Kutzneria chonburiensis: one gene and its partner. Each later gene encodes a partner of the first gene's protein in a complex. Links are inferred from orthologs where the notes say so. Each region holds a gene or a part of one and is shown on either strand. Other genes may lie near its edges.

Evidence for each region.
Region 2: the proteins of uvrB (region 1) and pcrA are in contact, whole or in part, in a crystal structure (PDB 7EGT), measured with the Thermus thermophilus proteins. The link is inferred for Kutzneria chonburiensis from one-to-one orthologs. Residues at the interface, in WP_096411307.1 of Thermus thermophilus: Glu23, Leu25, Arg26, Asp27, Gly28, Glu29, Arg30, Phe31, Arg55, Glu326, Asp327, Phe328, Glu379, Ser382, Gln383, His398, Gly400, Arg401; in WP_096412145.1 of Thermus thermophilus: His654, Arg656, Phe657, Gln666, Asp668, Glu669, Lys680, Arg681, Leu682, Ser683, Lys685, Tyr686, Ala687.

The regions. Positions count from the first base shown.
Region 1 is NZ_CP097263.1:10,055,225-10,059,503, forward strand. What follows is about bases 890-3,858. They hold uvrB (excinuclease ABC subunit UvrB), read left to right. Parts: upstream 890-1,281; coding sequence 1,282-3,435; downstream 3,436-3,858. Other genes in these bases: M3Q35_RS46710 (DUF4232 domain-containing protein), read right to left, coding at 890-1,067; M3Q35_RS46720 (hypothetical protein), read left to right, coding at 3,533-3,721; M3Q35_RS46725 (MmcQ/YjbR family DNA-binding protein), read left to right, coding at 3,768-3,858. Also shown: M3Q35_RS46705 (ribonuclease FAU-1 family protein), read right to left, coding at 1-321; more of M3Q35_RS46710, read right to left, coding at 405-889; more of M3Q35_RS46725, read left to right, coding at 3,859-4,109. UniProt on the Escherichia coli protein: The UvrABC repair system catalyzes the recognition and processing of DNA lesions. A damage recognition complex composed of 2 UvrA and 2 UvrB subunits scans DNA for abnormalities.
Region 2 is NZ_CP097263.1:6,631,787-6,636,150, reverse strand. Bases 649-3,702 are described here. They hold pcrA (DNA helicase PcrA), read left to right. Parts: upstream 649-1,041; coding sequence 1,042-3,363; downstream 3,364-3,702. Other genes in these bases: M3Q35_RS30240 (AAA family ATPase), read left to right, coding at 3,491-3,702; M3Q35_RS30250 (chorismate mutase), read right to left, coding at 649-781. In the rest of the region: M3Q35_RS30255 (hypothetical protein), read right to left, coding at 128-436; more of M3Q35_RS30250, read right to left, coding at 509-648; more of M3Q35_RS30240, read left to right, coding at 3,703-4,364. UniProt on the Escherichia coli protein: A helicase with DNA-dependent ATPase activity. Unwinds DNA duplexes with 3'-5' polarity. Translocates on single-stranded DNA with 3'-5' polarity. Initiates unwinding more efficiently from a nicked substrate than double-stranded DNA.

The sequences.
Region 1 (4,279 bases):
CCGCCACACGCTCTCGTCCGGCTGCACGTGGACGATGTCGACGTAGAAGTCGAAGTCCCGCTCGTGCCCGGGCCACCAGCTCTGCCTGGTGACCCGCAGGCCGAACGCCGGCAGCAGCCACGACTCGAAGTGCTTGAGCTTGGGGTGCCCGACCACGGCCCGCGACATGTAGAGGCCGTGCTCGGTGCGCCGGTACTCGTCGACCGTGCGCACCTGGCGCTTGGGGTCCGTGTTGGTCATCGCGTCCAGGTCGAACAGCTCGACCTTGGGCGGATGGACATGGGCCTCGCCCCGGACCTGGGTCGGCAAGTGGACGGTCATGCCGACATCGTCTGACCTGCGCGGCGTCACTGCCATCCTCCGGCAGGGTCATATTCCGACCGCTGCCGGGTGGTGGCGTTGCGTCAGCTCGTGATGGAAGTGCCGACGCTGCTCACGGTGAGCAGCGGGCCCACGCTGCCGGCGCAGCCCTGGCCCGAGGTCGGCAGGAACATCGCGGCGGTCTCGTTCGGCGGGTAGACCCGCAGGCCGCGGACGTCGACCGGCTTGCACTGGTCGGCCGGGAACGGGCCGGCGTTGACGATGACCAGGCCGGCGTTGGTGCTCCCGCCGGGACGCAGCGTGATCGTCGGGCCTTGGTTGCCGCTGCGGTTGGCCGGCAGGCCGACCTGCTGGCCGCTGTCGCCGGTGACGTAGGAGACGCCGGGGAAGCCCTGCAGCGTGCAGCTGTGCTGGCTGATATTCGTGAACTGGAGCGAGGTGTACGTCTTCTGCATGGCGTGGTCGGAGTCGTGCCCGAACGACAGTTTCAGCTCGCTCGACTTGCAGTTCGACGGATTGTTGGACGCCGCGGGCTGCGCCCCATTGTTGCCCGTTTGCCCACCGCCCGTACCGGCGTCGGTTCCGCCGCCGGAGGCCTGCGCGGAGGTCGTCGGCGGCGGGCTGCTGGTGGCGGTGTTACCGCTGGTGATGGGGGTGATCGTGCCCGAGATCTGGGCGCCGCCGCAGGCGCTCAGCATGAAGGCTCCGGCGACGCAGGCCACTCCGACAGCAATGGTGGAACGCATGATGTACTCCCCGACTTTCGGTGGCCGGCGGAATTGTGGATCCGAATCGCCTGCCGTGGTTGTTCCGATGCTTAGAGGATGTGTGCGCGGCCGTTTGGTTGACGTGGTGTGATGTGGATTACAGCCAGTGAACCCGCGTCGATCCGGCCGCGTTGCAGGTCGGCCGAGCCGCTGCGCCGCGAAACTGTCAGGGGTGCGTCCTACTCTGGGAGGCGTGGCAGATGCACCTGTGCTTGCGTCCTCGGAGTTCCGACCGGTCAGCGACATCCCGCGCGCCGACGGGCGGTTCAGGGTGGTCGCCGACTACCAGCCGTCGGGCGACCAGCCGCAGGCGATCATGGAGCTGGAACAGCGGCTGCGGCGCAACGAGCCGGACGTCGTGCTGCTGGGCGCGACCGGCACCGGCAAGTCGGCGACGACGGCGTGGCTGGTGGAGAAGCTCCAGCGGCCGACGCTGGTGATGGCGCCGAACAAGACCCTGGCGGCGCAGCTGGCCAACGAGCTGAAGGGGTTCTTCCCCGACAACGCGGTCGAGTACTTCGTCAGCTACTACGACTACTACCAGCCCGAGGCGTACATCCCGCAGACCGACACCTACATCGAGAAGGACTCCTCGATCAACGAGGACGTGGAACGGCTGCGGCACTCGGCGACGATGAGCCTGCTGACCCGGCGTGACACGATCGTGGTGGCCTCGGTGTCGTGCATCTACGGTCTCGGCACGCCGCAGTCCTATCTGGACCGCTCGGTGCAGCTGAAGGTCGGCGGCGAGGTCGAGCGCGACCTGTTCCTGCGCGCCCTGGTCGACGTGCAGTACACCCGCAACGACATCGCCTTCGCCCGCGGCACCTTCCGGGTGCGCGGCGACACCGTGGAGATCATCCCGGCCTACGAGGAGCTGGCCGTGCGGGTCGAGTTCTTCGGTGACGAGATCGACCGGCTCTACTACCTGCACCCGCTGACCGGCGATGTGGTGCGCGAAGTGGACGAGCTGCGCATCTTCCCGGCGACGCACTACGTGGCCGGCCCGGAGCGGATGGAGAAGGCCATCGCCGGCATCGAGGCCGAGCTGGCCGAGTCGCTGGCCAAGATGGAGAAGCAGGGCAAGCTGCTGGAGGCGCAGCGGCTGCGCATGCGCACCACGTACGACATCGAGATGATGCGCCAGGTCGGCTTCTGCTCCGGCATCGAGAACTACTCGCGGCACATCGACGGCCGCGGCGCCGGCACCGCGCCGGCCACGCTGATCGACTACTTCCCGGACGACTTCCTGCTGGTGATCGACGAGTCGCACGTGACCGTGCCGCAGATCGGCGGCATGTACGAGGGCGACGCGTCCCGCAAGCGCAACCTGGTCGAGCACGGCTTCCGGCTGCCCAGCGCATTGGACAACCGGCCGCTGACCTGGGAGGAGTTCCAGGACCGGATCGGGCAGACGCTGTACCTGTCGGCGACGCCCGGCCCGTACGAGATGGGTCAGGCCGGCGGCGAGTTCGTCGAGCAGGTGATCCGGCCGACCGGCCTGATCGACCCGGAGGTCGTGATCAAGCCGACCGAGGGGCAGATCGACGACCTGGTGCACGAGGTGCGGCTGCGGGCCGAGCGCGACGAGCGGGTGCTGGTCACCACGCTGACCAAGAAGATGTCCGAGGACCTCACCGACTACCTGCTGGAGCTGGGCATTCGGGTGCGGTACCTGCACTCCGAGGTGGACACGCTGCGCAGGGTCGAGCTGTTGCGGCAGCTGCGGCTGGGCGACTACGACGTGCTGGTCGGCATCAACCTGCTGCGGGAGGGCCTCGACCTGCCCGAGGTGTCCCTGGTGGCCATCCTCGACGCCGACAAGGAGGGCTTCCTGCGGTCGGGGACGTCGTTGATCCAGACCATCGGCCGGGCCGCCCGTAACGTGTCGGGCGAGGTGCACATGTACGCCGACAAGATCACCGACTCGATGCGGTACGCCATCGACGAGACGAACCGCCGTCGGGCCAAGCAGATCGCGTACAACACCGAGAACGGCATCGATCCCCAGCCGCTGCGCAAGAAGATCGCCGACATCCTGGACAAGGTGTACGCCGAGGCCGAGGACACCGACGAGGTCAAGGTCGGCGGCTCCGGCCGCAACGCCTCCCGTGGCAAGCGGGCCACCGGCACCGAGGGCGGCAAGGCCGTGTCGTCCGGTGTGTTGGTCGAGCGGGACGTGAAGAACATGCCCCGGGCCGAGCTGGCCGATCTCGTGCAGCAGCTCACTGACCAGATGATGGCCGCCGCGCGGGATCTCCAGTTCGAGCTGGCCGGCCGGATCCGCGACGAGATCGCCGACCTGAAGAAGGAGCTGCGCGGCATGGACGCCGCCGGCCTGAAGTAGCGGGGTTCCCCGGGTTTCGGCCCTGTCCGAAACTCGGGGCGCTCGCCGCCGTTCGTGGCTAGTGTCGACCCCATCCAGTTATCGGAAGGGGAGACCGATGCGTGCAGCAGTAAGGATTGTGGCGGCTTTGGCCGTTGTCGGCGGTCTGACGTCGGCCGGCGCGAGCGCCGCGTTCGCCGCCTCGGCGACCGAGTACGGCAGCGCCGGGCCCGACGCTTCGGCCACGGAGTACGGCGTCGTGCACAGCGACGCCACCGCCATCGAGTACGGCTTGTTGGCGAACTGACCGGTCAGGGGTGGGCGGCCGGGCCGCCCACCTCGTACCGTGTGGCATGGATCTGGACGCGGTGATCGCCCACTGCCTGGCCAAGCTCGGGGCCGAGGAGACCTATCCGTGGGGTGACGGCGAGCTGGTCGCCAAGGTCGGCGGCAAGGCGTTCGCGTTCATCGGCATGGACAGCGGGACCGTCGGCGTGAAATGCGGGGCGACCGCCGATGAGGCCGACGTCTGGCGGCAGCGGTATCCCGAGCACATCGTGATGAGCGCCTACATCGGCCGCTACGGCTGGAACAAGGTCACGCTCGCCGGCCTGCCGGCCGACGAGATGCGGGAACTGTTGGACCGGTCGTACGAGGAGATCGTGGCCAAGCTGCCTAAGTCGAAGCGACCCTAGGTGGATTACACCAATGCCGTGGCCGCGCACTCGGGCGAGCCGCTTCTGTACGTGGGCAGCGACTTTCCGCGAACGGATCTCAAACTGGCCGAGTGATCGAAGCTCAACCGCGGTGGACAAAGTGTTGGGCCACAAGGTGTTCACCGCGCGGGGCGGCAGCCGGCGGGACC
Region 2 (4,364 bases), 3.4 Mb from region 1 along the record:
CCGAGCTGGACCGCTCCAGTGGGGCATCACCCGTCAGAAGACCTCAGGGTAGGGCGTGAAACCGCGGCCGGGACCGCCGATCCCACTGCCGTGCCGGGTTACACCCGGTCGAGTGAGATGAGAGCGACTACGAGTTGCTGCCGCTGTTCAGCTGCTTGCGCGCGTCCTGCAGCCCGCGCAGCGCCGTGCCGCCCGCGCCCACCGCGACGATGATCGCGATGACCTCGAAGAACAGGCTGCCGCTGGCCAGCAGCAGCGCCAGCAGCGACGCCACCGTGACGATGCCGGCCTGTGGCCAGCGCGACCGCACCCACTGGGCGATCGACTCGCCGCCCGCCCTGCGACTGGCGGCCGACCCGAGCACGAACAGGTATCCGTCGTAACCCACCGCGGCCACGAGGCTGGCCAGCGCGATGATGACGGCGATGAACTCCATGACCCCAGTGTGCTCGGAGAACGCCGCCACGGCATCGGTGACATCCCCGAGACACCCAGGGGTCTTTCCTCATCACCGGCCGAGCGGCCCGCGGCCCATCCGCAGCAGGATCAGCGCCAGGTCCTTGCCCTCGGGGCCGAGGCCCTCGCGGTAGCGGGCCAGGATGTCCAGCTCCCGGTTGTGCACGAGCTTGGTGCCGCCGTTGGCCATCCTGGTCTTGCCGACGATGCCGGACACCTCGGCCCGCCGCCGGACCAGCCGGATGATCTCGGCGTCGAGGTGGTCGATCTCCTCGCGCAGCGCGGGGATGTCCGGGGTGTTCTGGTCGCTGACTGGCGTGCTCACTGCTCTGTCCTCCGTGCTCGGGTCGGAGATTCACTGGCCCCGGCAGCACAGAAGCCCCGGGTCCGAGGACTCCGGGGCTTCAGTGTGGTCGTTGTCGGCGCTACGCGACCACGGGAGCCGGAGTCCGGTTCCCGTAAAAACTCGTAGTGGCGTGCGCACATGCCGGGAGTCTCGCACAGCCGGCGGAGCCTCGTCGAGCCCAGGGCTCCGTCGACCCGTCGTGACGGAACTGTCAGTGCGGCCGGGTAGCGTTGGGGGCGATGAGCGCTCTGTTCGATCTGCCCACGAATCCCCCGGCGCGGGCGGCCGGTCCCGACGCGTTGCTGGACGGCCTCAACCCGCAGCAGCGTGACGCGGTCGTGCACGCCGGCTCCCCGCTGCTCGTGGTCGCGGGCGCCGGCTCCGGCAAGACCAAGGTGCTGACCAGCCGCATCGCCTATCTGTTGGCGGCGCGCGGCGTGCACCCCGGCGAGATCATGGCCATCACCTTCACCAACAAGGCCGCGGCCGAGATGAAGGAGCGGGTCTCCGGCCTGGTCGGCCGCCGGTCCAACGCGATGTGGGTGTCGACCTTCCACTCCATGTGCGTGCGGCTGCTCCGCCGTGAGGCCAAGACGCTGGGCATGTCGTCCAACTTCACCATCTACGACAGCGACGACTCCCGCCGGCTGGTCACCCTGGTCGCGCGCGATCTCGACCTCGACCCGAAGCGCTATCCGGCGCGCACGCTGGCCGTGCACATCTCCAACCTGAAGAACGAGTTGGTGGACGCGGACACGGCCAAGGACCGCGCGGCCAACGACCTGGAGCGCCGGGTCGCCGAGGTCTACGAGTCGTACCAGCAGCGGTTGAAGCTGGCCAACGCCATGGACTTCGACGACCTGATCATGCGCTCGGTCGAGCTGTTGCAGGTGTTCCCGGACGTGGCCGAGCACTACCGGCGGCGGTTCCGGCACGTGCTGGTCGACGAGTACCAGGACACCAACCACGCCCAGTACACGCTGGTGCGCGAGCTGGTCGGCACCGGGCAGGGCGGCGTCGCGCCGGGCGAGCTGTGCGTCGTCGGCGACGCCGACCAGTCGATCTATGCCTTCCGCGGCGCGACCATCCGCAACATCACCGAGTTCGAGCGGGACTACCCGCAGGCCCGCACCATTCTGTTGGAGCAGAACTACCGGTCGACGCAGACCATTCTCAGCGCCGCCAACGCCGTCATCGCGCGCAACCCCAACCGCCGGGACAAGCGACTGTGGACCGACTCCGGCGAGGGCGAGAAGATCATCGGCTACGTCGGCGACAACGAGCACGACGAGGCCGGCTTCGTGGCCGGCGAGATCGACCGGCTGGTCGACGCCGGCACGTACACCAACGGCGACATCGCGGTCTTCTACCGGACCAACAACCAGTCCCGGGTGTTTGAAGAGATCTTCATCCGGCTCGGGCTGCCGTACAAGGTCGTCGGCGGCGTGCGGTTCTACGAGCGGCGCGAGGTCCGGGATGCCTTGGCCTACCTGCGGGTGCTGGCCAATCCCGACGACGCCGTGAGCTTGCGTCGCATTCTCAACGTGCCCAAGCGCGGCATCGGCGACCGGGCCGAGGCGTGCGTGTCGGCCCATGCCGAGCAGCAGCGCATCGGCTTCGCCACCGCGCTGCGCGAGGCCGCCGCCGGCAAGGTCGCGCTGCTCAATCCCCGGTCGCGCAACGCCATCTCCGGTTTCGTGGCCATGCTCGACGAGCTGCACCAGGCCGTCGAGCGGGGCGACGAGGTCGGCGACATCCTGGACCAGGTGCTCGACGTCACCGGCTACCGGGGCGAGCTCGAGGCCAGCGACGACCCGCAGGACGCCTCCCGGCTGGACAACCTGACCGAGCTCATCACCGTGGCGCGGGAGTTCACCCAGTTCAACCTGCCCGAGCCGGACGAAGACGACCCGGTGCCGGTGAACAGCCTCGACGCGTTCCTCGAGCGGGTATCCCTCGTCGCCGACTCGGATTCCGTGCCCGAGTCCGACGACGGTGTGGTGACGCTGATGACCTTGCACACCGCCAAGGGCCTCGAGTTCCCGGTGGTCTTCTCCACCGGTTGGGAGGATGGCGTCTTCCCGCATTCCCGGGCTCTCGGCGATCCGGCCGAGCTGGCCGAGGAACGCCGGCTGGCCTACGTCGGCATCACCCGTGCCCGGGAGCGCCTCTACCTGTCGCGTGCCCTCATCCGCTCGGCGTGGGGTCAGCCCGCCGCCAACCCCGAGTCCCGCTTCCTCGGCGAGATCCCCTCCGATCTCGTCGAGTGGCGTCGCGTCGAGCCCGAGCGGGCCGCGCCGACCGTCACCACCACCTGGGGCCGGCGGTCCTCCTTCGGCGAGACGCCCTCCCGTGGGACTCCCGCCTTCGCCAAGGGCTGGCAGAACACCCCCACCCTCGAGCTCGAGGTCGGCGACCGCGTCAACCACGACAAGTACGGCCTCGGCACCGTCGTCGCCACCGACGGCTCCGGCCCCCGGGCCACCGCCACCATCGACTTCGGCTCCGCCGGCGCCGTCCGCCTCATGCTCATCGGCGGCGTCCCCCTGGTGAAGCTCTAGCGCTGTTCTGAGTAGCTCCAGCCGGGTGCCCGTCGGGCACCCGGCTGCTGTTTCGCGGCGAGTTGCGACGAAAAGTGTGGCAAACTGGGCCTCGGCTGTCGTTCGGGTGCGACGAGGAGGTGTAACCGTGCTGCTCAGGTTCCGGACCGCAAACCACCGGTCACTGCGTGACGAGGTGGAGCTGTCGCTGGTGAGCCAGCCCCGCAAGGGCGAGTCGAAGCCGACGAGCGCGCTGCCGGAGACCGTCCGCGTAGCAGGCATCTACGGTGCCAATGCCTCCGGCAAGTCGAACATCCTGGACGCGATGGGCTTTCTCGCGAAGGCTGTAGCGAACTCATACTCTGGATGGTCACCGACCGGCGGTGTGCCGCGTGTACCCTTTCTGCTCGACCCGGCATCCCGGTTGGCGTCGTCGCTCTATGAGATCGACTTCGTGTTCCAGGGCGTACGTCACACGTATGGATTTGAGGTTGACGACCAGAGGGTCCGCGCGGAGTGGTTGTATTCATACCCGACCGGTTCAAGGAAGCGCACCCTGTTCGAGCGTGACGGTGACACGTTTCGTTTCGGTCGAACCTTGACCGGTTCGAACAGTGTGATCGCGGGTCTCGTTCGCCCTAATTCGCTCTTCCTGTCGGTGGCTGCCGCAAACTCGCATCCCCTGTTGATTGAGCTATTTCGTTGGGTGGAGCGGTTCAAGCCGACAAGCGAATTTGGTAGTGAGACGTTTGATCGGGTGGTTGCTGCGATATCGGCCAACATGGTTGGAAGCAATGCGCAGTTTGATGCCTGGATCAAGGTAGCCGATCTTGGTGTCGATAGGGTCTATTTCGAAGCCGACGGCAAGATTTCTGAAGCTGACTCTCCCGAGGCCATCGTTGATCACTTCAAAAATGGTAAGATCAAGTTCACTCATGTGACCCCAGGGTATGGTCCGGTCGATTTTTCATTCGAGGGCGAGAGTGCTGGAACGCGAATGTGGCTGGCTCTCGCCGGCTATG